4 regions of the Streptomyces sp. NPDC093795 genome follow, and region 2 is predicted to be linked to each of the others. Evidence: riboswitches for the same ligand, from Rfam matches in the RefSeq annotation. Region 2 holds a riboswitch; each other region holds the start of a gene.
What was found. Region 2 has a riboswitch for cobalamin ahead of ACIRB7_RS31960 (cobalamin biosynthesis protein). Riboswitches for the same ligand answer to the same signal wherever they lie in the genome.

Region 1: it holds a riboswitch for cobalamin, as region 2 does, so the genes downstream of both, ACIRB7_RS00095 (ribonucleoside-diphosphate reductase subunit alpha) here and ACIRB7_RS31960 (cobalamin biosynthesis protein) in region 2, are expected to answer to the same signal.
Region 3: it holds a riboswitch for cobalamin, as region 2 does, so the genes downstream of both, ACIRB7_RS11625 (energy-coupling factor ABC transporter permease) here and ACIRB7_RS31960 (cobalamin biosynthesis protein) in region 2, are expected to answer to the same signal.
Region 4: it holds a riboswitch for cobalamin, as region 2 does, so the genes downstream of both, ACIRB7_RS08160 (prenyltransferase/squalene oxidase repeat-containing protein) here and ACIRB7_RS31960 (cobalamin biosynthesis protein) in region 2, are expected to answer to the same signal.

Annotation. Positions count from the first base shown of each region.
Region 1 is NZ_JBIWIO010000001.1:15,447-20,746, forward strand. It holds gene ACIRB7_RS00075 (LuxR C-terminal-related transcriptional regulator) at 1-95, shown strand, start outside; gene ACIRB7_RS00080 (DUF3311 domain-containing protein) at 220-483, shown strand; gene mctP (monocarboxylate uptake permease MctP) at 480-2,111, shown strand; gene ACIRB7_RS00090 (GNAT family N-acetyltransferase) at 2,249-2,749, shown strand; cobalamin riboswitch at 2,788-2,937, shown strand; gene ACIRB7_RS00095 (ribonucleoside-diphosphate reductase subunit alpha) at 3,070-5,300, shown strand, end outside.
Region 2 is NZ_JBIWIO010000015.1:114,984-120,283, forward strand. It holds gene ACIRB7_RS31955 (cobyric acid synthase) at 1-1,332, opposite strand, end outside; gene ACIRB7_RS31960 (cobalamin biosynthesis protein) at 1,329-2,312, opposite strand; cobalamin riboswitch at 2,346-2,478, opposite strand; gene ACIRB7_RS31965 (hypothetical protein) at 2,600-2,821, opposite strand; gene ACIRB7_RS31970 (anion permease) at 2,834-4,102, opposite strand; gene ACIRB7_RS31975 (alpha/beta hydrolase) at 4,542-5,300, shown strand, end outside.
Region 3 is NZ_JBIWIO010000003.1:618,978-624,277, forward strand. It holds gene cbiQ (cobalt ECF transporter T component CbiQ) at 1-347, opposite strand, end outside; gene ACIRB7_RS11620 (energy-coupling factor ABC transporter substrate-binding protein) at 354-734, opposite strand; gene ACIRB7_RS11625 (energy-coupling factor ABC transporter permease) at 734-1,429, opposite strand; cobalamin riboswitch at 1,458-1,694, opposite strand; gene ACIRB7_RS11630 (PTS-dependent dihydroxyacetone kinase phosphotransferase subunit DhaM) at 1,757-2,197, opposite strand; gene dhaL (dihydroxyacetone kinase subunit DhaL) at 2,250-2,882, opposite strand; partial or broken gene ACIRB7_RS11640 (dihydroxyacetone kinase subunit DhaK) at 2,909-3,655, opposite strand; gene ACIRB7_RS11645 (DUF5954 family protein) at 3,671-4,705, shown strand; partial or broken gene ACIRB7_RS11650 (DUF6233 domain-containing protein) at 4,775-5,300, opposite strand, start outside.
Region 4 is NZ_JBIWIO010000002.1:695,053-700,352, reverse strand. It holds gene ACIRB7_RS08170 (aldehyde dehydrogenase) at 1-179, opposite strand, end outside; gene ACIRB7_RS08165 (MBL fold metallo-hydrolase) at 297-1,346, shown strand; cobalamin riboswitch at 1,437-1,567, shown strand; gene ACIRB7_RS08160 (prenyltransferase/squalene oxidase repeat-containing protein) at 1,644-2,912, shown strand; gene ACIRB7_RS08155 (SCO2322 family protein) at 2,909-3,595, shown strand; gene ACIRB7_RS08150 (energy-coupling factor transporter transmembrane component T) at 3,697-4,908, shown strand; gene ACIRB7_RS08145 (ABC transporter ATP-binding protein) at 4,905-5,300, shown strand, end outside.

The DNA of each region.
Region 1 (5,300 bases), on a different contig from region 2:
CCGTGCGCCGGATGAGCTCGGAGCTGATGAACCGGCTCGGCGCCCGCAGCCGCTTCGAGGCGGGGGTACGGGCCACCAAGGAGGGCTGGCTCTGACCCCGTGCCCCAGGGGATACCGACGAATCACTTCCGTTATGCGGACAGGGGTTCCATGGAGCTGAGCAGTCGCCTAGATTTCCCCAGCATTACCCAGGTGATCAGCGAGGGGACGGCAACCGGCATGTCAGACGCGGCAGATACGGCACAAGGGAAACAACCCACCATCACACCCATGCGGGTGGTGATCGGACTCTGTCTGTTCGCCCCGTTCGTGGCGATGCTCTGGGTGAGTTCCTACGCGAGGACCGAACCGCTCTTCGCCGGCATCCCGTTCTTCTACTGGTACCAGATGCTCTGGGTGCTGATCTCCACCGTGCTCACCATGGTCGCCTACAAGCTGTGGCAGATCGACCAGCGTGCCCGCAAGGGAGGTGACGCGCGATGAAGGACGTCACCGGGGTGAACGGCGTCGCACTCGCCGTCTTCATCTTCTTCTTCCTGGCCGTCACGGTCATGGGCTTCCTCGCCTCGCGCTGGCGCAGGGCCGAGAACGAGAACAGCCTCGACGAGTGGGGCCTGGGCGGCCGCTCGTTCGGCACCTGGGTGACCTGGTTCCTGCTCGGCGGCGACCTCTACACCGCGTACACCTTCGTCGCCGTCCCGGCGCTCATCTACACGGCGGGCGCGGCCGGCTTCTTCGCCGTGCCGTACACGATCCTGGTCTACCCGCTGATCTTCACCTTCCTGCCGCGCCTCTGGTCGGTCTCGCACAAGCACGGCTACGTCACCACCTCGGACTTCGTGCGCGGCCGCTTCGGCTCCAAGGGCCTGTCCCTCGCGGTGGCGGTCACCGGCATCCTCGCCACCATGCCGTACATCGCGCTCCAGCTCGTCGGCATCCAGGCCGTCCTGGACGTGATGGGCGTCGGCGGCGGCGAGACCACCCACTGGTTCATCAAGGACCTGCCGCTGCTCATCGCCTTCGGCGTCCTCGCGGCGTACACGTACTCCTCGGGTCTGCGCGCCCCCGCGCTCATCGCCTTCGTCAAGGACACCCTGATCTACATCGTCATCGCGGTGGCGATCATCTACATCCCGATCAAGCTGGGCGGCTTCGACGAGATCTTCGCCAAGGCCGGCGAGGCGTACGCCCAGACCAACCCGGCGACCGACAAGCCGCGCGGCGCGCTCGTCCCCGGTGAGGCGGGCCAGTGGACGTACGCGACGCTCGCCCTCGGCTCGGCGCTCGCGCTGTTCATGTACCCACACTCCATCACGGCGACGCTGTCGTCCCGGAGCCGTGAGGTCATCCGCCGCAACACCACGATCCTGCCGCTGTACTCGCTGATGCTGGGCCTGCTCGCGCTGCTCGGCTTCATGGCGATCGCCGCCGGGATCCAGGTGAAGAACGGGCAGCTCGCCATCCCGCAGCTGTTCGAGACGATGTTCCCGGACTGGTTCGCGGGCGTCGCGTTCGCCGCGATCGGCATCGGCGCGCTCGTCCCCGCCGCGATCATGTCGATCGCCGCGGCCAACCTCTTCACCCGCAACATCTACAAGGACTTCATCAAGAAGGACGCGACCCCGGCGCAGGAGACCAAGGTCTCCAAGATCGTCTCGCTCCTGGTGAAGGTCGGCGCGCTCGCCTTCGTCCTCACCATGGACAAGACCGTCGCGATCAACTTCCAGCTGCTCGGCGGCATCTGGATCCTGCAGACCTTCCCCGCCCTCGTCGGCGGCCTGTTCACCCGCTGGTTCCACCGCTGGGCGCTGCTCGCCGGCTGGGCCGTCGGCATGCTCTACGGCACGGTCGCCGCGTACGGGGTCGCCAGCCCCACCCAGAAGCACTTCGGCGGCCCCTCCGCCGAGATCCCCGGCATCGGCGAGATCGGCTACATCGGCCTCACCGCCTTCGTCCTCAACCTCGTCGTCACGGTCGTCCTCACCTTCGTCCTCAAGGCCGTCAAGGCCCCGGAAGGCATCGACGAGACCTCCCCGTCCGACTACACGGCGGACGCCGGAGACGCCGGCGTGCAGACCGAGATGCCGAAGCTCGGCGCCGACACGCACTGACGCTCACGGCCGCGGCGCACTGACCGGCCGCACGGCCGCGACGCGCCGAACCGCCCCACAACCGCACCCGAAGGGCCCGGGATCTCCGCCGTGAGATCCCGGGCCCCTTCGCGTCCCCGTGGAGGCACACTTCCCTCATGGACTTCACGATCAGGGCGGTACGGCCCGAGGAGTACGAGGCGGTCGGAGAACTCACCGCGGGCACCTATCTGGACGACGGGCTGCTGAAGTACGGGGCGCAGGACTCCTATCTGGACGTGCTGCGGGACACAGCCCGGCGGGCGCGCGAGAGCGAGGTACTCGTCGCGGAGGACGCCGACGGGCGGCTCCTCGGCGGAGTGACCTTCGCCACCGGCGACACCCCCTGGGCGGACATCGCGGTCGCGGGCGAGGCCGAGTTCCGCATGCTCGCCGTCAGCCGGGAGGCCCGCGGCCGAGGCGTCGGAGAAGCCCTCGTACGGGCCTGTATCGAGCGCGCGAGGGCCCTTCCGGGGTGCGAGCGCCTCGTGCTCTCCACGGACGCGAAGATGGTCTCTGCACACCGGATCTACGACCGCCTGGGCTTCGTCCGCACCCCGCACCGGGACTGGGAACCGATCCCCGACCACTCGCTGCGCACCTACGCCCTGGAGTTCTGACACCGGGCGGCGACACAACATGTGGGGGGTGCCATGAGCGGCGCCCCCCACATGTATGCTCGTGCTCGCTGTCGACGCAGGGGAATCCGGCGCGAATCCGGAACTGTCCCGCAACGGTGTGCTTCCTACGGATACGACACATTCGTACGAGGTGAGTCCGAGGACCTGCCGACAGCGCGCCCGGTCCGTCCGTTCCGGGTGCCACTGACGTCCGGGCCTCGCGGAGTGGGCCGGTGGAAGCGTCGCGTCCGGCGTTACGGATGCCCGCATGCCCGCCTTCCCCCGCCGCGGCCCCGAGCCGAGCGAGGGAGAGCCCCCACGTGACCATCGCGCCCGCCGATCCGGCTTCCGCCGAGGCTTCCGCGGTCGAGAGCGACGGCCCCGGGACCGTGCTGCTGCGGACCCTGACCGACCTCACCGCCGATCTCGCCGACACCGACCCCGGCAAGGTCGCCGCCGCCGCGCTCCGCGGCCGCAGCGCCGCGTCGGACGAGGCGGAGCTGCGCGAGCTGGCCACCGAGGCGGCCGCGGGTCTGATCGCGGAGGACCCGGCGTACTCCCGGCTCGCCGCCCGGCTCCTGACGGTCACCATCGCCGACGAGGCGGCCGGCCAGGGCGCGTACTCCTTCTCCGCCTCCGTCGCCGTCGGTCACCGCGAGGGCCTGATCGCCGACCGCACCGCCGAGTTCGTCGCCCTGCACGCGGCCCGCCTCGACGCGGCGATCGACCGGGCCGGCGACGACCGCTTCGGCTACTTCGGCCTGCGCACCCTCTACTCGCGCTACCTGCTGCGCCACCCGATCACCCGCAAGGTCATCGAGACCCCGCAGCACTTCATGCTCCGCGTCGCCTGCGGTCTCGCCGAGGACGACAGCACGCGCGCCCTGGACGAGGTCACGGCGCTGTACGGCCTGATGAGCCGCCTGGACTACCTCCCGTCCTCCCCCACGCTCTTCAACTCCGGCACCCGCCACCCGCAGATGTCCTCCTGCTACCTCCTGGACTCCCCGCAGGACGAGCTGGACTCCATCTACGACCGCTACCACCAGGTGGCGCGCCTCTCGAAGCACGCGGGCGGCATCGGCCTCTCGTACTCCCGCATCCGGGCCCGCGGTTCGCTGATCCGCGGCACCAACGGGCACTCCAACGGCATCGTGCCGTTCCTGAAGACCCTCGACGCCTCCGTCGCCGCCGTGAACCAGGGCGGCCGCCGCAAGGGCGCCGCCGCCGTCTACCTGGAGACCTGGCACGCGGACATCGAGGAGTTCCTGGAGCTCCGCGACAACACGGGCGAGGACCAGCGCCGTACGCACAACCTGAACCTGGCGCACTGGATCCCGGACGAGTTCATGCGCCGGGTCAACGCCGACGCCGACTGGTCGCTGTTCTCCCCGGCGGACGTCCCCGAGCTGGTCGACCTGTGGGGCGAGGAGTTCGACGCCGCCTACCGCGCCGCCGAGGCGAAGGGCCTGGCCCGCAAGACGATGCCGGCCCGCGACCTGTACGGCCGGATGATGCGGACCCTGGCCCAGACCGGCAACGGCTGGATGACCTTCAAGGACGCCTCGAACCGTACGGCGAACCAGACCGCCGAGCCCGGCACGGTCGTCCACTCCTCCAACCTGTGCACCGAGATCATCGAGGTCACGAACGACGGCGAGACGGCCGTCTGCAACCTGGGCTCGGTCAACCTCGGCGCGTTCGTGGTGGGTTCGGACATCGACTGGGAGCGCCTCGACGCGACCGTCCGCACCGCCGTCACGTTCCTCGACCGGGTCGTCGACATCAACTTCTACCCGACCGAGCAGGCGGGCCGCTCCAACGCCCGCTGGCGGCCGGTGGGCCTGGGCGCGATGGGCCTCCAGGACGTCTTCTTCCAGCTGAAGCTGCCGTTCGACTCGGCGGAGGCCCGCGCCCTGTCGACGAAGATCGCCGAGCGCATCATGCTGGCGGCCTACGAAGCCTCGGCCGACCTCGCCGAGCGCAACGGCCCGCTGCCGGCCTGGGAGAAGACCCGTACGGCCCGGGGTGTCCTGCACCCCGACCACTACGACGTCGAGCTGAACTGGCCGGAGCGCTGGACGGCGCTGCGCGAGCGCATCGCGTCGACCGGCATGCGCAACTCGCTCCTCCTCGCCATCGCGCCGACGGCGACCATCGCCTCGATCGCCGGCGTCTACGAGTGCATCGAGCCGCAGGTCTCCAACCTCTTCAAGCGCGAGACGCTCTCCGGCGAGTTCCTCCAGGTCAACTCGTACCTGGTCGACGAGCTGAAGAGGCTCGGCGTGTGGGACGCGCAGACCCGCGAGGCCCTGCGCGAAGCCAACGGCTCCGTCGCCGGCTTCACCTGGGTCCCGGCCGAGGTCCGCGAGCTGTACCGCACGGCGTGGGAGATCCCGCAGCGCGGCCTGATCGACATGGCGGCCGCCCGTACGCCGTTCCTGGACCAGTCGCAGTCCCTGAACCTCTTCCTCGAAACCCCGACCATCGGCAAGCTGTCGTCGATGTACGCGTACGCCTGGAAGCAGGGCCTGAAGACGACGTACTACCT
Region 2 (5,300 bases):
CGCCGCGACCTCCCGCAGGAACGCCCGCCGGAACCCGTCGCTCTCCAGCGAGCCGTGCCAGTGCGTGCCCCAGACCGCGCCGACCCGGCACCCGTCGAGGAACGGCTCCCCACCCTCGACCGAGGCGACCCCGTGGTGGATCTCGTACCCCTCCACCCGCTCCCCGAGCGCCTCACCGACCGGCCGCGCCAGGGTCTTCTCGCGCGCGAACCGGACCCGTACGGGCAGCAGCCCGAGCCCGTCGACGGCGCCCGCCCGCGACTCGACCTCGTCCTCGATGTGCTCGCCGAGCACCTGGAAGCCGCCGCAGACGCCGAGCACCGGCCGCCCCTCGGCCGCGCGCCGGGCCAGCTCGTCCGCCAGGCCCCGCTCCCGCAGCCACGCCAGCGCCGCCACCGTCCCGCGTGTGCCGGGCACGACGACGAGATCCGCGTCGACGAGCTCCTCGGGCCGGTCGACGAACCGCACGACCACACCCGGCTCGGCCGCCAGCGCGTCGACGTCCGTGAAGTTGGACATCAGCGGTACGGCGCAGACGGCGACCCGCAGGACGTCCGCGCCGACCGGCGGCGCCACGACCGACTCGCGGACCGTCCCGCGCAGCGAGACCCGCAGCCCGTCCTCCTCGTCGATGCCGAGCCCGTGCGCGTACGGCAGGACGCCGAAGGTCCGGCGCCCGGTAAGTCCGTGCAGCATGTCGAGCCCGGGTTCGAGCAGGGTCACATCACCCCGGAACTTGTTCACCAGATATCCCGCGACCAGCGCCTGGTCCTCGGGCGAGAGCAGCGCCGTCGTGCCGAAGAACTGGGCGAACACCCCGCCCCGGTCGATGTCCCCGACCACGACCACGGGCAGCTGCGCGGCCCGCGCGATACCCATGTTCACGATGTCGGTGCGCCGCAGGTTGATCTCGGCCGGGCTGCCCGCGCCCTCGCAGATCACCGCGTCGTACGTGCTCCGCAGCTCCTCCAAGCACGCGAGAACCGGCTCGAACAGTTCCTTCTGCCGCCCCCCGTGGTAGCCGCGGGCGCTCAGCTCACCGACCGGCTTCCCCATCAGGACGACCTGGCTGGAACGGTCGCTGCCCGGCTTGAGCAGCACCGGATTCATGAGCGCGGTCGGCTCGACACGCGCGGCCTGCGCCTGCATGGCCTGCGCACGGCCGATCTCCGCGCCCTCCCTCGTCACGAAGGAGTTGAGGGACATGTTCTGTCCCTTGAACGGCGCCACCTTCAGGCCCTTGCGGACCAGCCAGCGGCAGATGCCGGCCGTCACGACGCTCTTGCCGGCGTCGGACGTGGTCCCGGCGACGAGCAGCCCCCCACCCCTCATGCGTTCCTCCGCTTCCACGCGCTCACGAGCAACCGGCCGCCCACGCAGGCGGCCAGGGTCAGTCCGGTGACCCGGCGGGACAACCGCACCGCCCGGTCGATGTCGGCGACCTCGACGGGCCGCCCCTCCCCGTTGAGCACCGGCCGGTGTTCGACCCGCCCGTCGTACGAGAGCGTCCCCCCGAGCCGTACGCCGAGCGCCCCCGCGAAGGCCGCCTCCACCGGGCCGGCGTTGGGGCTCGGGTGCTTCGCCGCGTCCGCCCGCCAGGCCCGTACGGCCCCGCGCGCATCGCCGCCCGCCACCGTCGCGAGCGCGGCCGTCAGCCGGGCCCCGGGCCAGCCGGCCACGTCGTCGAGCCGGGCCGAGGCCCAGCCGAAGCGGCGGTGGCGGGGCGACTTGTGGCCGACCATCGCGTCCAGGGTGTTGACGGCCCGGAAGCCGAGCAGGCCGGGCACGCCCGCGACCGCGCCCCAGAAGAGGGCGCCGACGACGGCGTCGGAGGTGTTCTCGGCGACCGATTCGACGACCGCGCGGGCCATCGCGGGCCCGTCGAGGGACTGCGGGTCGCGCCCGCACAGGTGCGGCAGCCGTTCCCTGGCCACGTCGAGGTCGCCGGCGGCGAGCGCCCCGCCGATCGCGCGGGCCTCCCGGCCCAGGGTCGTACCGCCGACGACGGCCCAGACGGAGACGGCGGTCAGCGCCACGGAGGCGGCCGGCCGGTTCCGTACGGCCCGTGCGGCGAACGCGCCGAGGGCGGCGGTGGAGCCGGCGCAGACGGCGGTGTGCAGGGCGCCCCAGCCGCGATGATCGTGGTGGAGGCGCCGCTCGACCGCGGCGGCCGCCCGGCCGAAGGCGGCGACGGGATGTCCGCGGCGGGGGTCTCCGACGAGCAGGTCGACGGCGAGACCGGCGGCCGCGCCGAACGCGAAGTCACCGGGGGATCGGAAAGGTCGGAACGGTCTGCGGCCGCGGCCGGGCATGGCGCATGTCCTCACTCAGGGTCCGCGCCCTGGATCGACGTGACCGGCGGCGAGAGTTCCTGACTCCCGGACCCTTCGGATCCGGTCACAGTGGCGGGACCGCGCCGGATTCGCACCGGACTTCCTCTACTGCCGCCGTAATGGCCTCGGCAGTCCACCACGCCCGGGAACAGCCGTCAACTCACCCTTGACCTGCACCGCGTCACTGTGCGAAGCACCACAAACACGACGGCCGGGCGGCCCGTACCCGAAGGTGCGGACCGCCCGGCCGGGGGACTGCGGGACCGTCAGACGACGATCAGGTAGATGCCGTACGCCACGGCCGCGAGGCACAGGGCGAAGCAGGCGTAGGCACCGGTGCGGGCCAGGGTGGCGGAGCCTCCCTGCGCGGCGGCCTGCTCCTGCTTGGAGAGGCCGATGATGCCGAGGGTGAAGAGGCCCACCAGGGCGACGGTCGCCACGAGGCTGACTCCGAAGACGGAGCCGAGGGCTGCCCAGTCGATCTTCATGTCGTTCGTTCCTTACACCGCTGCGGCGGGGGCCTGGGGGGCGGCCGGGTCGGTGGGAACCGGCGCGGGGATGGTGGTCTTGAGGTCCTCGTCCGCGACGGCGGCGACGGAACCGGCCGTGGGCGGCGGGGTGACGGCCGCCATGGCGGTGGTCACCACACCCGCGGGCTCGGCGTCGAGGTCGTCGGCGGTGACGTTGTGGTGGTCGACCGGCTTGCGGCGGGACAGCGACCAGATGACGGCCGAACCGCCGACCAGGAGGACCGCGACGGCGGCGATGCCCCAGGGGCCCTGCTTGGTGAGGAACTCGGCACCGGCGCCGACCAGGCCCGCGGCGGGCAGGGTCAGACCCCAGGCGACGAACATCCGGGTCGCGGTCGACCAGCGGACGACACCGCCCTTGCGGCCGAGACCCGCGCCCATCACGGCACCCGAGCAGGACTGGGTGGTGGAGAGGGAGAAGCCGAGGTGCGAGGAGGCCAGGATGACCGTCGCGGCGCTGGTCTGGGCGGCGAAGCCCTGCTGCGGCTGGAGGTCGGTGAGGCCCTTGCCCATGGTGCGGATGATGCGCCAGCCGCCGAGGTAGGTGCCGAGGGCGATCGCGACACCGGCGGCGACGATGACCCAGAGGGGCGGGTTCGAGCCAGGCGCGACGACGCCCTGGGTGACGAGCGCCAGGGTGATGATGCCCATCGTCTTCTGGGCGTCGTTGGTGCCGTGGGCGAGGGAGACGAGACCGGCGGAGGCGATCTGGCCGACCCGGTAGCCCTTGGCGGTGTGCTTCGCGTCGGTCTTCGCACCGATCTTGTACGTCAGCCTCGTGGCCAGCATCGCGGCGAGACCGGCGACGAGCGGCGCGGCGATCGCGGGGATGAGGACCTTGGTGACGATGGTCGGGCCGTTGACCGCGGACCAGCCGGCCGACATGACCGCGGCGCCGATGAGGCCGCCGAAGAGGGCGTGGGACGAGCTGGACGGCAGGCCCAGGAGCCAGGTCAGCAGGTTCCACAGGATGGCGCCCACGAGCGCCGCGAAGATCACTTCTGTGCGAATGCCCTCTTCGTTGATGATCCCGCCGGAGATCGTCTTGGCGACCTCCACGGACAGGAACGCGCCGACGAGGTTCAGCACGGCGGACATGGCCACCGCCGTCTTCGGTTTGAGGGCACCGGTCGAGATGGTCGTGGCCATCGCGTTGGCGGTGTCGTGGAAACCGTTCGTGAAATCGAACACGAGAGCTGTCACGACCACAATGGCGAGCAGCAGCGTGATGTGTTCCATTTACCCAGGCAATCGTTTGACGTCAGTGGCTAGCCGAACGTAGGCAACCTGAGTGAACGGAAGGTGAACTGGGTCGGGCGCTGTGGTGACCCAATCCGGTGCCAAGGGATTCCGTTTACGGTTCCGGCGGGTGAGCTGTCCACGATGCGGTCACCCCGCAACCCCGGGTAATCCCGGTCTTCACGGGGCACGTACGACCTGCCCCGGTTCCTCCCCGGCCACCCGGTTCCGCTCCCTGGACCGCACCACCCGACCGGGCGACCCCGCGGAGGAGACCCACGTCACTCGCCGGAGTGGCCCGGGGAGGGTGGTCAGATCCGCCGGACGCCTCCGTGGCGGGCCCTCGCGTCCTTCCCGGAATGGCCGGAAGAAGCCCATGCCCGCCCCCGGCCGGGTCCGCCCGGTGGCAGGCCGCCCCCACCCTGCCGACACTGGGAGCGTGCGCCCGGCTACAGCGACGGCAGCGGCCGTCACCACCCTGCTCGGTGTCGGCGCGGCCGCGGTCGCGGCCGGCCGGTACGCCAGCGACGTCGCCCTCAAGGCGCCGTCCGGACCACCCCTGCCCGGGGACCCACGACTCACCGTGCACGCCACCGGCGCCGAACGGATCACCCTCACCCGCAGCCTCGCCTCGCTGCGCCCCGGTACGTACGGACTCGAGGGCCACGACCTGCACGCCGTCGTCGGCCCCGTCCTCGACCGGGTCCCGCACACCGCCGACACCGTCGTCCGGCGTCTGGAACGGGTCGAACTCGGGGCGCTCGGCCCCGGCGCCCGCGTCCGGTTCACCCCCCAGCTGCACCGCGGCACACCGCTCGGCGCCCTCGGGCTCGCCCACGAGGACGTCGAGATCCCCGGCGAGCTCGGCCCCCTGCCCGCGTGGCTGGTGGCGGGACCCCGCCCCACCTGGGTGATCGCCCTGCACGGCCTCGGCACCACCCGCGAGCACCCGCTGAACGTCGTCCCCTTCTACGCACGCCGCAGGATCCCCGTCCTCGTCCCCGCCTACCGCGGCGACGAAGGAGCACCCGCGGCCCCGGACGGCCTGGCCCGGCTCGGCGACTCCGAGTGGCGCGACGTCGACGCCGCCATCCGGTACGCGATCCGCCGGGGCGCGGCCACCGTCGTCCTGCACGGCTGGGGGACCGGGGCCTCCATGGCCCTGCGCGCCGCCGCCGAGTCGGGGGTGCGCGACCGG
Region 3 (5,300 bases), on a different contig from region 2:
ACCCCGAGCGACGCCGACGCGGTCCGCAGGAGCAGCTCGACCGCCTGGATCGGGCCTCCCGGGGCGAGTGCGACGAGCCCCCGGGCGCCGCCCACCTCGAAGAGCAGCGGGATCGCGCCCGTGACACAGAAGCCGAGGGGGATGCGGAACGCCCGCCACAGCGCCCGGCCCGGCACACCGGCCGGACCGAGCAGCACGCCGAGCGTGGCCGCGGCCACGAGCACAGCGCCCGGCCACGGGGGCAGACAGACCGCGCACAGGGTCAGACCGAAGCCGAGCAGCGCCTTCTCGGCGGGATGGCGGCGGCGCCAGCGACTGCTGTGCGCCGCCGCGTCGATCGGCAGCATCGGCGGCTACGCGCCCGGCTCGCCCGGCTCGCCGGGGTCCCCGGGGGCGCCCCCGTCCGGCGCGCCCTTCGCCCCGGCCGCCTCCGCCAGGGCCGCTCCCTGCCTCCGGCCCCTCCGCAGACCGAAGTAGTACGCCAGGACACCGGCGCCCAGCGCCGCCTGGAGGGCGAACAGGGCGGACTCGATCTCCCCGGACGGCGGTTCGTACAGCGGCGTGAACCACGGCTCGTAATCCGGCTGGAGCTCGGTGATCGCGGTCTCCGCCTCCGCGTCCGCCCCGGTGAACGGTTCCTCCTTGTGATCCCCGAGCCCCAGCGCGAGCGGCAGTACCGCGAGCGCGGCGACGACGAGCAGCAACAGGGTGTTGATCTTCGCGTTCCGGCTCATCACGCGGCCGCCTCCTCGCGTCGCTCCGCCGTGCGCCCGGCGAGGACGCCGAGCCGGATCAGTTCGCCCTTGCTGGACTGCGTGAGCAGCCGCATCACGAGCACGGTCAGCAGGCCCTCGCTCACCGCGAGCGGAATCTGCGTCACGGCGAAGATCCCGCCGAACTTGGCGAGCGCCCCGGCGATACCGCTCCCCGGGTCGGGGAAGGCGAGCGCCAGCTGCACACTGGTCACGCAGTACGTCGACAGGTCGGCGACGAACGCGCCGAAGAAGACGGCGACCATCAGCGGCGTACCGGACCGGCGCAGCAGCCAGTACGTCCCGTATCCCGCCCAGGGGCCGACGATCGCCATCGAGAAGGCGTTCGCGCCGAGCGTGGTGAGCCCTCCGTGGGCGAGCAGCAGGGCCTGGAAGAGCAGGGTGATCGTTCCCAGGACCGCCATGATCGGCGGCCGGAAGAGGATCGCGCCCAGACCCGTACCGGTCGGATGTGAGCAACTGCCGGTCACGGACGGCAGCTTGAGCGCCGAGAGGACGAAGGTGAAGGCGCCGGCGGCGCCGAGCAGAAGAGTGGACTCGGGGTTGGACCGTACCTCGCGGGTCAGCGCGCGGACCCCGTGGACGATGAACGGTGCGGACGCGACGCCCCAGGCGGCCGCGTGCACAGGGGGCAGATACCCCTCGGCTATATGCATGGTTGGGAGACCCTCTCCAGCACCTCGTGGATGGACAACGCACCCTGGCCGGTCTCCTGGCTGACGGTCATACGTCCGGACTCCGCCTTCCCACACCACGACGGTCTCCCGTCGCGGTCCAGTGGCTTCCCCGAGGGTGTGTCCCCGCGGGGGTGGAGCCGGACCTCCCGATCACAGTGGCGAGGGCCGCACCGGTACTGCACCGGTTTCCCGTACACCAAGGCCCTGTGACACTAGTGCGTTGACCAGGTACATCACAACACGGTCGCCACCCGGTGCGGTTTCTCACTCACTCCACGCAGTCACTTCACGCCGTACTCCGGGTCGTCACACCTTGCGGTAGGCGTACGCCTCCGAGGCCGCCGCCGCCACCGCGTCGAGGTCGCCGCCCGCGCTCGCCGTGACCAGCGCGGCGACCGCGCCCTCGACGAAGGGCGCGTCCACCAGACGGGAGCCGTCGGGAAGCTCGTCGCCCTCGGCGAGCAGCGCCTTCACGGTGAGCACCGCGCTCCCCAGGTCGACCAAGACCGCCACTCCGGCGCCCCGGTCCGCGGCCTTCGCCGCCTCGCAGATCAGCTCGGAACTCGTCCCGAGCCCCCCGTCCGGGGTCCCGCCCGCGGGGACGATCGGCGCCAGGTCGCCGCCGCCGGACAGACCCCGGGCGAGCTCGGCCACGGCGGTCGCGACGGCGGCGCTGTGCGAGACGAGCACGATGCCCACGGGCGCGGAACCACCGCGGCCCTCCGCACCACCGGTCACGGCGCTCACGATGCCCCCTCCGTACCCGCGGTCGTCCGCGCGGTGGCGTCGAGCGCTGCGCTCACGATGCCCCCTCCGTCCGCGCGGTCGTCCGCGCGGTGTCGTGGAGCGCGGCGAACAGCAGCGCCGACGAGGTCGCCCCCGGGTCCTGGTGTCCCACCGACCGCTCGCCCAGATAACTGGCCCTGCCCTTGCGCGCCCGCAGCGGTACGGTCGCGAGGGCGCCCTCCTCGGCGGCGGCGCGGCCCGCCGCGTACGACTCCCGCAGACCCTCCACGGCCGGGACGAGGGCGTCCAGCATCGTCTTGTCGCCGGCCTGGGCGCCGCCCAGCTGGGAGACGGCCGCCACGCCGGACCCGAGCGCCTCCGCCAACCGCACCCGGGTGACCCGCTCGTCGTCGCCCAGCGTCTTGCCGGTACGGCGCAGCAGCGTGCCGTACAGCGGTCCCGACGCGCCGCCGACAGTGGAGATCAGCTGCCGTCCGGCGGTGGTCAGCACCGCGCCCGGCGTGGCCGGCGGCTCCTTCGCCAGGGTCTCGGTGACGGCGGCGAACCCCCGCTTCAGATTGGCGCCGTGGTCGGCGTCGCCGATGGCGGAGTCGAGCTCGGTGAGCCGGTCCGCCTCACGGTCGACGGCCTCGGCGACCGCGGCCAGCCAGCGCACCAGGAAGTCCGCGCCGAAGGTCTCCGTCATGTCGGTCCCCTCTCCCATCCCTCGTCTCACCGGCCCCAGCGCAGCGCGGGCGTCTGTACGGGCGCGTCCCACAGGCGGAGGAGCTCCTCGTCGACCTCGCACAGCGTCACCGAGCAGCCGGCCATGTCGAGCGAGGTCACGTAGTTGCCGACGAGGGTACGGGCCACCGGCACGCGCCGCTCGCCGAGTACGCGCTGCACCTCGGCGTTGAAGCCGTACAGTTCGAGCAGCGGGGTCGCGCCCATGCCGTTGACCAGCGCGATCACCGGCCCGGAGGGTCGGAGGTCCTCGACGACGGCGTCGACGGCGAAGTCCGCGATCTCCCGTGAGGTCATCATCGGCCGCCGCTCCCGACCCGGTTCGCCGTGGATCCCGACGCCCAACTCCAGCTCCCCGTCGGGGAGATCGAAGGTGGGGCTGCCCTTGGCGGGGGTGGTGCAGGCGCCGAGGGCCACGCCGAAGGACCGGGAGCGCGCGTTCACCTGGCGGGCGATCGCCTCCACCCGCTCCAGCGGGGCGCCCTCCTCGGCGGCGGCGCCCGCGATCTTCTCGACGAAGAGCGTGCCGCCGGTGCCGCGCCGGCCCGCCGTGTAGAGACTGTCCGTGACGGCGACGTCGTCGTCGACGAGGACCTTGGCGACCTGGATGCCCTCGTCCTCCGCGAGTTCCGCCGCCATCTCGAAGTTCAGGACGTCGCCGGTGTAGTTCTTGACGACGAACAACACCCCGGCGCCGCTGTCGACGGCCGCCGCGGCCCGCACCATCTGATCGGGCCGGTGGAGGCCGCGGTGGAGGCCGACGCCGCCGACGCGGCGGTGAGCCACAGCGATCTGGTCGTACGGGGCCCGCTGTTCGGGGTGGCCGCGCAGAGCGAGGACGACGGACCGCGGTGGCGGGTGGTCGTCGAAGTCACCAACGGCTGTCCGCAGCAGGCCCGCGACGGGCTGAACTCGCTGCTCTGGTTCCGGGCGAAGGACGACGCGAAGAGCCCGGCGGAGCGGCGGGCGCTGCTGGCGGCGGTCGCCCGGCTGGAGAAGGAGTACGTCGACGAGCTCACCGTGCTCGACACCCGCTACCGGGTGGTGCGGGCCGAGGAGTACGCGGCCGCCGACGCGTACGGCGACCTCGAAACACCACGACCCACCGATCCCGAACCCCTCACCCCTGACTGGAGCCCCGGCTCCGGCGCCCTCAGCCCGAGGGTCGACGACGGCCTCGTCCTGGACCCTGACGCACCCCTCTCGCCTCTCCAGGCGGCGGAGCGGCTGTCCTTGCGCTCCCTGGCCTACACCGGCGCCAGGTTTCCCGACGCCGTACTGCACGACTCCGCGCGGGCTCTGGAGTCTCACCCCGACGTGATGCTCATGCCGGCGGCGTTCCTGATCGTCGAGCGGTCCGGTGCCGAGCCCTGGACGCCGGGCAGCGGCCTGCAGGCCACCGCCCACGACGCCCGCCGGACGCTGGCCTTCTCGCTGAGCTGGTGGGAGCCGCGGCAGCGCGGCCTGATCCCCTTCGACGCCGAGCCGGACGTCGACGCCCGCACCGTCGTCGCCGAGAACACCAGCCCCGCGGCCGTGGAGCTGGCGGTGTTCGCCGAGGCGACGGAACGGCTCCGCGCCGGCAATCTCAACCAGGTCGAGGTCCACGGCACCGTCTCCCGGATCGCCCGCGCCCGCCGCCTGCTGCGCTGGGGCCACGACGGACCGGAAGGCCCGCGCCCGTCCGACATCAACACCCATGGCCCCCAGGCCCTCCACCCGCGCCTCGACGAGCACGGCACCGTCCACTTCGAAGAGCCCACGGAGGACGAAACCGCCCCCTGACCTGGGAAGCGCGTTTCGCAGCTCCTGCTCAGCCGAGGAGGCCGAGGTCGGATTCCGGCCGCAGATGTCGCAAGCCGGGAGGCCGCCCTCGGCCAGGGCGCGGCGGGCTTCGTCGCGGGTGAGGGGCCGGGTGTGCCGCCCGGCGAGGTGGCAGCCGCCGATGTGGACGGCGGCGGGTACGGGGCGGCCGCCTTCGCGGAGAGGGGCGAGGACCCAGCCAGGAACAGCGGGTCGCGGGTGCGGCGGGCGATCAGTCGGGGCAGCAGCTGGGCGATCTGCACGACCCGGTCTTCGCCCGTGACGTGCTGGAGTCGCCGCGCCGCGAGCAAGGCGGCGGCGAGGCGGCGGTGGAGACGATCCGTTCGGTTTCGTGTACGGCCTGCTCGGCCAGGAGCCTGGCAGGCATCGGCGGACTCGGCGGACCCCTTGAGAGCGAAGCGTAGACCGTGCGACGCGCAGCTGTAGCGGCCGGGCAGGCCGCGTCGGCCCGGGTTGGGTTCGATCATGCAGGCGAGCGTCACGCGCAGGTCCACGGTGGTCGCCCAGAACCACAGCGCCGTGGGCGTGCCCGCGAGGGTCTTCGCGTCGAACGGCT
Region 4 (5,300 bases), on a different contig from region 2:
TCGTCGAAGGCCCGGCGGGCGGCGGCCACGGCCCGGTCGACATCGGCGGTGGAGGCGTGCGGGACCCGCCCGATGACCTCCTCGGTGTGCGGGGAGATGACCTCGATGACCTCCTCGCCGAGCGGGTCGGTCAACTCCCCGCCGATGAACAGCTTTCCGTGCTCCACAAGCTCGGTCATGACGGCCGCCTTCTGAGGAGAGGATTTCCCTGACGATGTCTCAGAACTGATACCAGTTCTAGTTATGATGGGCAACGGTCGAGCATGCTCCGTACCACCGTGGAGAGATGAGGATCCATGCGGGAACCCGCGAACCAGGTCACCGAGCACGGCGGGGGCGTCTGGTCGCTCCGGGTGCCCATCCCCGACAACCCGCTCGGCCACACCCTCGTCCACGTCCTCGACACGGACCGCGGCCCCGTCCTCGTCGACACCGGCTGGGACGATCCCGTCTCCTGGGCCGAACTGGTGGCAGGGTTGGGCGAGTTGGGCCTGTCCGTCGGCGACGTCCACGGGGTCGTCATCACCCACCACCACCCCGACCACCACGGGCTCTCCGGCCGGGTCCGCGAGGAGTCCGGGGCCTGGATCGCCATGCACGCCGCCGACACCGCCGTCGTCCGCCGCACCCGCGAGTCCGAACCCGGCACCTGGCTCGACTACCTCTCCCGGAAGCTCGCCACCGTCGGCGCCCCCGAGGACCACATCGCCCCGCTGCGGGCCGCAAGGGCCTCCGGGCGCATGGACACCCTGCCCGGTCTGTGCTCCGCGATCCCCGACCGCGAGATCGTCCCCGGCGAGCTGCTCGACCTGGCCGGGCGCCGGCTGCGCGCGATCTGGACGCCTGGCCACACCCCCGGCCACGTCTGCCTCCACCTGGAGGAGGAGCACCCGTCCCGGCTCCCCGGGCACGGCCGCCTCTTCTCCGGCGACCATCTGCTGCCCGGGATCTCCCCGCACATCGGCCTCTACGAGGACCCCGACGACGGGACGGTCACCGACCCCCTCGGTGACTACCTCGACTCCCTCGAACGCGTCGGGCGACTCGGCGTCGCCGAAGTCCTCCCCGCCCATCAGCACGCCTTCACCGACGCCGCCGGCCGGGTCCGCGAACTCCTCGACCACCACGAGGACCGGCTCACCGGGCTCCTCGGGCTGCTCGCCACCCCGCTCACCCCCTGGCAGCTCGCCGAGCGGATGGAGTGGAACCGCCCCTGGCGGGACATCCCCTACGGGTCGCGGAACATCGCCGTCAGCGAGGCCGAGGCCCACGTGCGCCGCCTGGTGAAGCTGGGCCGCGCGGAGCCGGTGGCGGGCACGGACCCGGTGGAGTACGTGGCCGTGTGAGGTCTCAGGCCTTCCAAGATCACCCCGGAGCCCGTCCCCGCGCGGGTGTGAGCCGCCTCGCACCCCCCGGGGCCCGGGCCGTACGGGCCGGTAGAGTGAGGGCACGTCGTCATCATGCCCGTAAGGGGGGAAGCCGGTGCGAATCCGGCACTGACCCCGCAACCGTAAGCCGTCTCCCAGGAGGCGGCGAGTCGGAATGCCCCGCCCGGGACGTGACCGCCGGCACCGTCGAGGAATACGGAGCCGGAGCCTGGTGCCCCTGTGGCGTGCCGGTGCCCGGCCGCAGGAGAGGGCCCCATGAACACCGTCCGCCGCGGCGCCGCCGCGCTCGCCGCCGCCGTCCTGCTCGGCTCAGGAGCAGCCGGGGTGGCCATGGCCGCACCCGCCGCTCCCGCCGCACCTTCCCCCTCCGCCTCGGCCGTCGCGATCCCGCCCGGTCTGTACGGCAAGAAGGACCCGACGTACGACGGCGTCTGGCGCCAGTCGCTCGCCTTCCTCGCCCAGCGCGCCACCGGCTACCAGCCCGCCGACCAGGCCGTGGACTGGCTCCTCGGCCAGCAGTGCGCGGACGGTTCCTTCGGCTCGTACCGCGCGGACGTCACGAAGGCCTGCGACGCGCAGACGATGCGGGACACCAACGCCACCGCCGTCGCCGTGCAGGCGCTCCGCGCCGTCCGCCGCCAGGCCACCGACCCGGCGAAGATCGACACGGCCGTGAAGGCCGGCGCCGACTGGCTGCGTACCGTGCAGAACAAGGACGGCGGCTGGGGGTACGGCGTCGGTGGCCCCAGCGACGCCAACTCCACCTCCATCGTCGTCGGCGCGCTCGCCGCGACGGGTGTGCGGCCCGGCTCGTTCACCTCCGCCGAGGGCCGTACGCCCTACGACGCGCTCCTCTCCTTCGCGGTGCCCTGCTCGGACAAGGCCGGCGCGGGCGCCTTCGCGTACCAGCCGGACAAGACCGGCAAGCTGCTCGCGAACGCCGACGCCACCGCCGCCGCGACCCTCGCCGGGCTCGGCAAGAGCATCGTCGCCACCAAGGCGTCCCCGGCGCAGCCGCCGGTCTGCACCGACCTGTCGAAGCCGACGGTCGAGCGGGCCGCGCTCAACGGCGCCTCCTACCTGGCGAAGGCCGTCGCGAAGACCGGTCACCTCGCCCTGCCGCCGATGCCCGGCGCCGCCGACACGGCCGAGCAGCCCGACTTCGGCAACACCGCCGACGCCGTCGTCGCGCTCGCCGCGTCCGGCGCCGCGAAGGAGGCGAAGCCCGCCCTCGACTGGCTGGAGAAGAACTCCGCCGCCTGGGCGAAGGAGAGCGGACCGGCCGCGTACGCGCAGCTGATCCTGGCCGCCCGGGCGACGGAGACCGACCCGCGCGAGTTCGGCGCGGTGGACCTGGTGGAGCAGCTCAACGCCACCGGTCCTGCGCCCAAGTCCCCCGACACCTCGGCCTCGTCCACGACGAGTGACGACGAGGGCCGCGGTTTCGACGTGTGGTGGATCATCGGCATCGGCACGGTCGTCGGCGTCGGCATCGGCTTCCTCGTGAGCGGCCGCAAGAAGTGAGAGCCGTCAGTGGGGTGACCGCGCGGGCCGCGGGCGCCGCGGCCGGCGCGCTGCTCACCCTGACCGTGATCGCGGCGGCTCCGGCGCAGGCGGCCGGCTACCGCTACTGGTCGTTCTGGGAGAGCGACGGCGGCAAGCCGTGGGCGTACGCCACGCAGGGGCCCGCGACCGCGCGCCCCGCCGACGGTGACGCGATCGGCTTCCGCTTCGCGGTCAGCAACGGCACGGGCGACACCTCCCTGCCCTCCGCCGCCCCCGACTTCGCCGGGATCTGCGGAGGCGTGGAGAAGAAGGCCGGCACCAAGCGGGTCGCGGTCGTCGTCGACTTCGGCGGCGCGGCGGACGCGCCGCCCGGCGAGACCCCGCCCGAGAAGACGGTCGAGGTCGGCTGCGCGCAGGTCCGCGAGGACGCGACGGGCGCGGAGGCGCTCGCCACGGTGGCGAAGCCGCTGCGGTACGACAGCGCGGCCATGCTGTGCGGGATCGCAGGCTACCCGGCGCGGGGCTGCGGCGAACAGGTCGCGGAGAACGCCCCCGCGCCTGCCCCCGCGACGGCGTCGACGACCCCCAGCGCCCGGGAAGAGGGAAGCGGCGGCGGTCCGTCCTTCGGCGTCCTCGCGGGCGGGGCGGGCGTCCTGGCCCTGGGCGGGGCGGCGATCTGGAAGGCCCGCCGCCGCGCATGAGTGCGGCCCGCCTGAGCGCGAACGGTACGAGCGCGGCCGGTGTGAGCGCGAACCGTACGAGCGCAGCCCGTATGAGCGCGAACCGTACGAGCGCAGCCCGTATGAGCGCGAACCGTACGAGCTCGGCCCGTACGAGCGCGAACCGTACGAGCTCGGCCCGTACGAGCGCGGGCCGAGGCCTCAGTGTGTTCGCGGCCCCCGAGGCGAGCCGGGCCAACGCCCTGCACGCGGGCGCGTGGTGGCTGTGGGCGCTCGGCCTGGCCGTCGCCGCCTCCCGTACCACCAACCCCCTGCTGCTCGGTCTGCTCGTCGGGGTCGCGGGTTACGTCGTGGCGGCCCGCCGTACGGACGCGCCGTGGGCCCGCTCGTACGGCGCGTTCGTGAAGCTCGGTCTGTTCGTCGTCGCCCTGCGGGTCGTGTTCTCCCTGCTGCTCGGCTCCCCGATCCCGGGCACGCACGTCCTGTTCACGCTGCCCGAGGTGCCACTGCCCGACTGGGCGCAGGGGATCCGGATCGGGGGGCGGGTGACGGCCGAACAGCTGGTGTTCGCGGTGTACGACGGGGCCAAACTGGCGACCCTGCTGATCTGCGTGGGCGCGGCGAACGCGCTCGCCAACCCGGCGCGGCTGCTGAAGTCGCTGCCGGGAGCGCTGTACGAGGCCGGGGTGGCCGTCGTCGTGGCGATGACCTTCGCGCCGAACATGGTCGCCGACGTGGTCCGGCTGCGTACCGCCCGCCGGCTGCGCGGCCGCCCCGCCGGTGGTGTGCGGGCGGTCCTCCAGACCGGCCTGCCGGTCCTGGAGGGAGCGCTCGAGCGGTCGATCGCCGTCGCGGCCTCGATGGACGCGCGCGGGTACGGGCGGACGGCGCGGGTCCCGGCCTCCGTGCGGCGCACCACGAACGTACTGACCCTGGGCGGGCTGCTCGGGATCTGCGCCGGTTCGTACGGGCTGCTCGCGGCGGAGGGCGCGGGGTACGGGCTGCCGCTGGTCGGCGCCGGGCTGCTCGCGGCCATGGCCGGGCTGCGGCTCGGCGGGCGCCGGACCGTCCGCACCCGCTACCGGCCGGACCGCTGGGGCCTCCGGGCCTGGCTGGTCGCCGGTTCGGGCGTGGCGGTCGCCGCCCTGATGATCTGGGCGAACGCGTACGCGCCGGAGGCGCTGCACCCGGGGGTGGTGCCCCTGGAGGCGCCGGAGCTCCCGCTCTGGCCTGCCGCGTCGGTCCTTGTGGGGCTGCTGCCCGCGTTCGTGGCCCCCGTTCCCCCTGTTGCTCCCGTTTCCCCCGTTCCCCCCGTTCCCAAGGAGAACGCGTGATCCGCTTCGAGAACGTCTCGGTGACCTACGAGGAGGACGCCGAGCCGACCCTGCGGGGTGTGGACCTCACGATCCCCGAGGGAGAGCTGGTGCTGCTCGTCGGCCCGTCGGGCGTCGGCAAGTCGACTCTTCTCGGCGCGGTCTCCGGGCTCGTCCCCCACTTCACGGGCGGCACCCTGACGGGTCGGGTCACCGTCGACGGCCGCGACACCCGCACCCATCCGCCGCGCGAGCTCGCGGACCTGGTGGGCACGGTCGGCCAGGACCCGTCCGCGCACTTCGTCACCGACACGGTCGAGGACGAACTGGCGTACGGGATGGAATCGCTCGGCCTCGCGCCGGCCGTCATGCGGCGCCGCGTCGAGGAGACCCTCGACCTCCTCGGCCTCGCC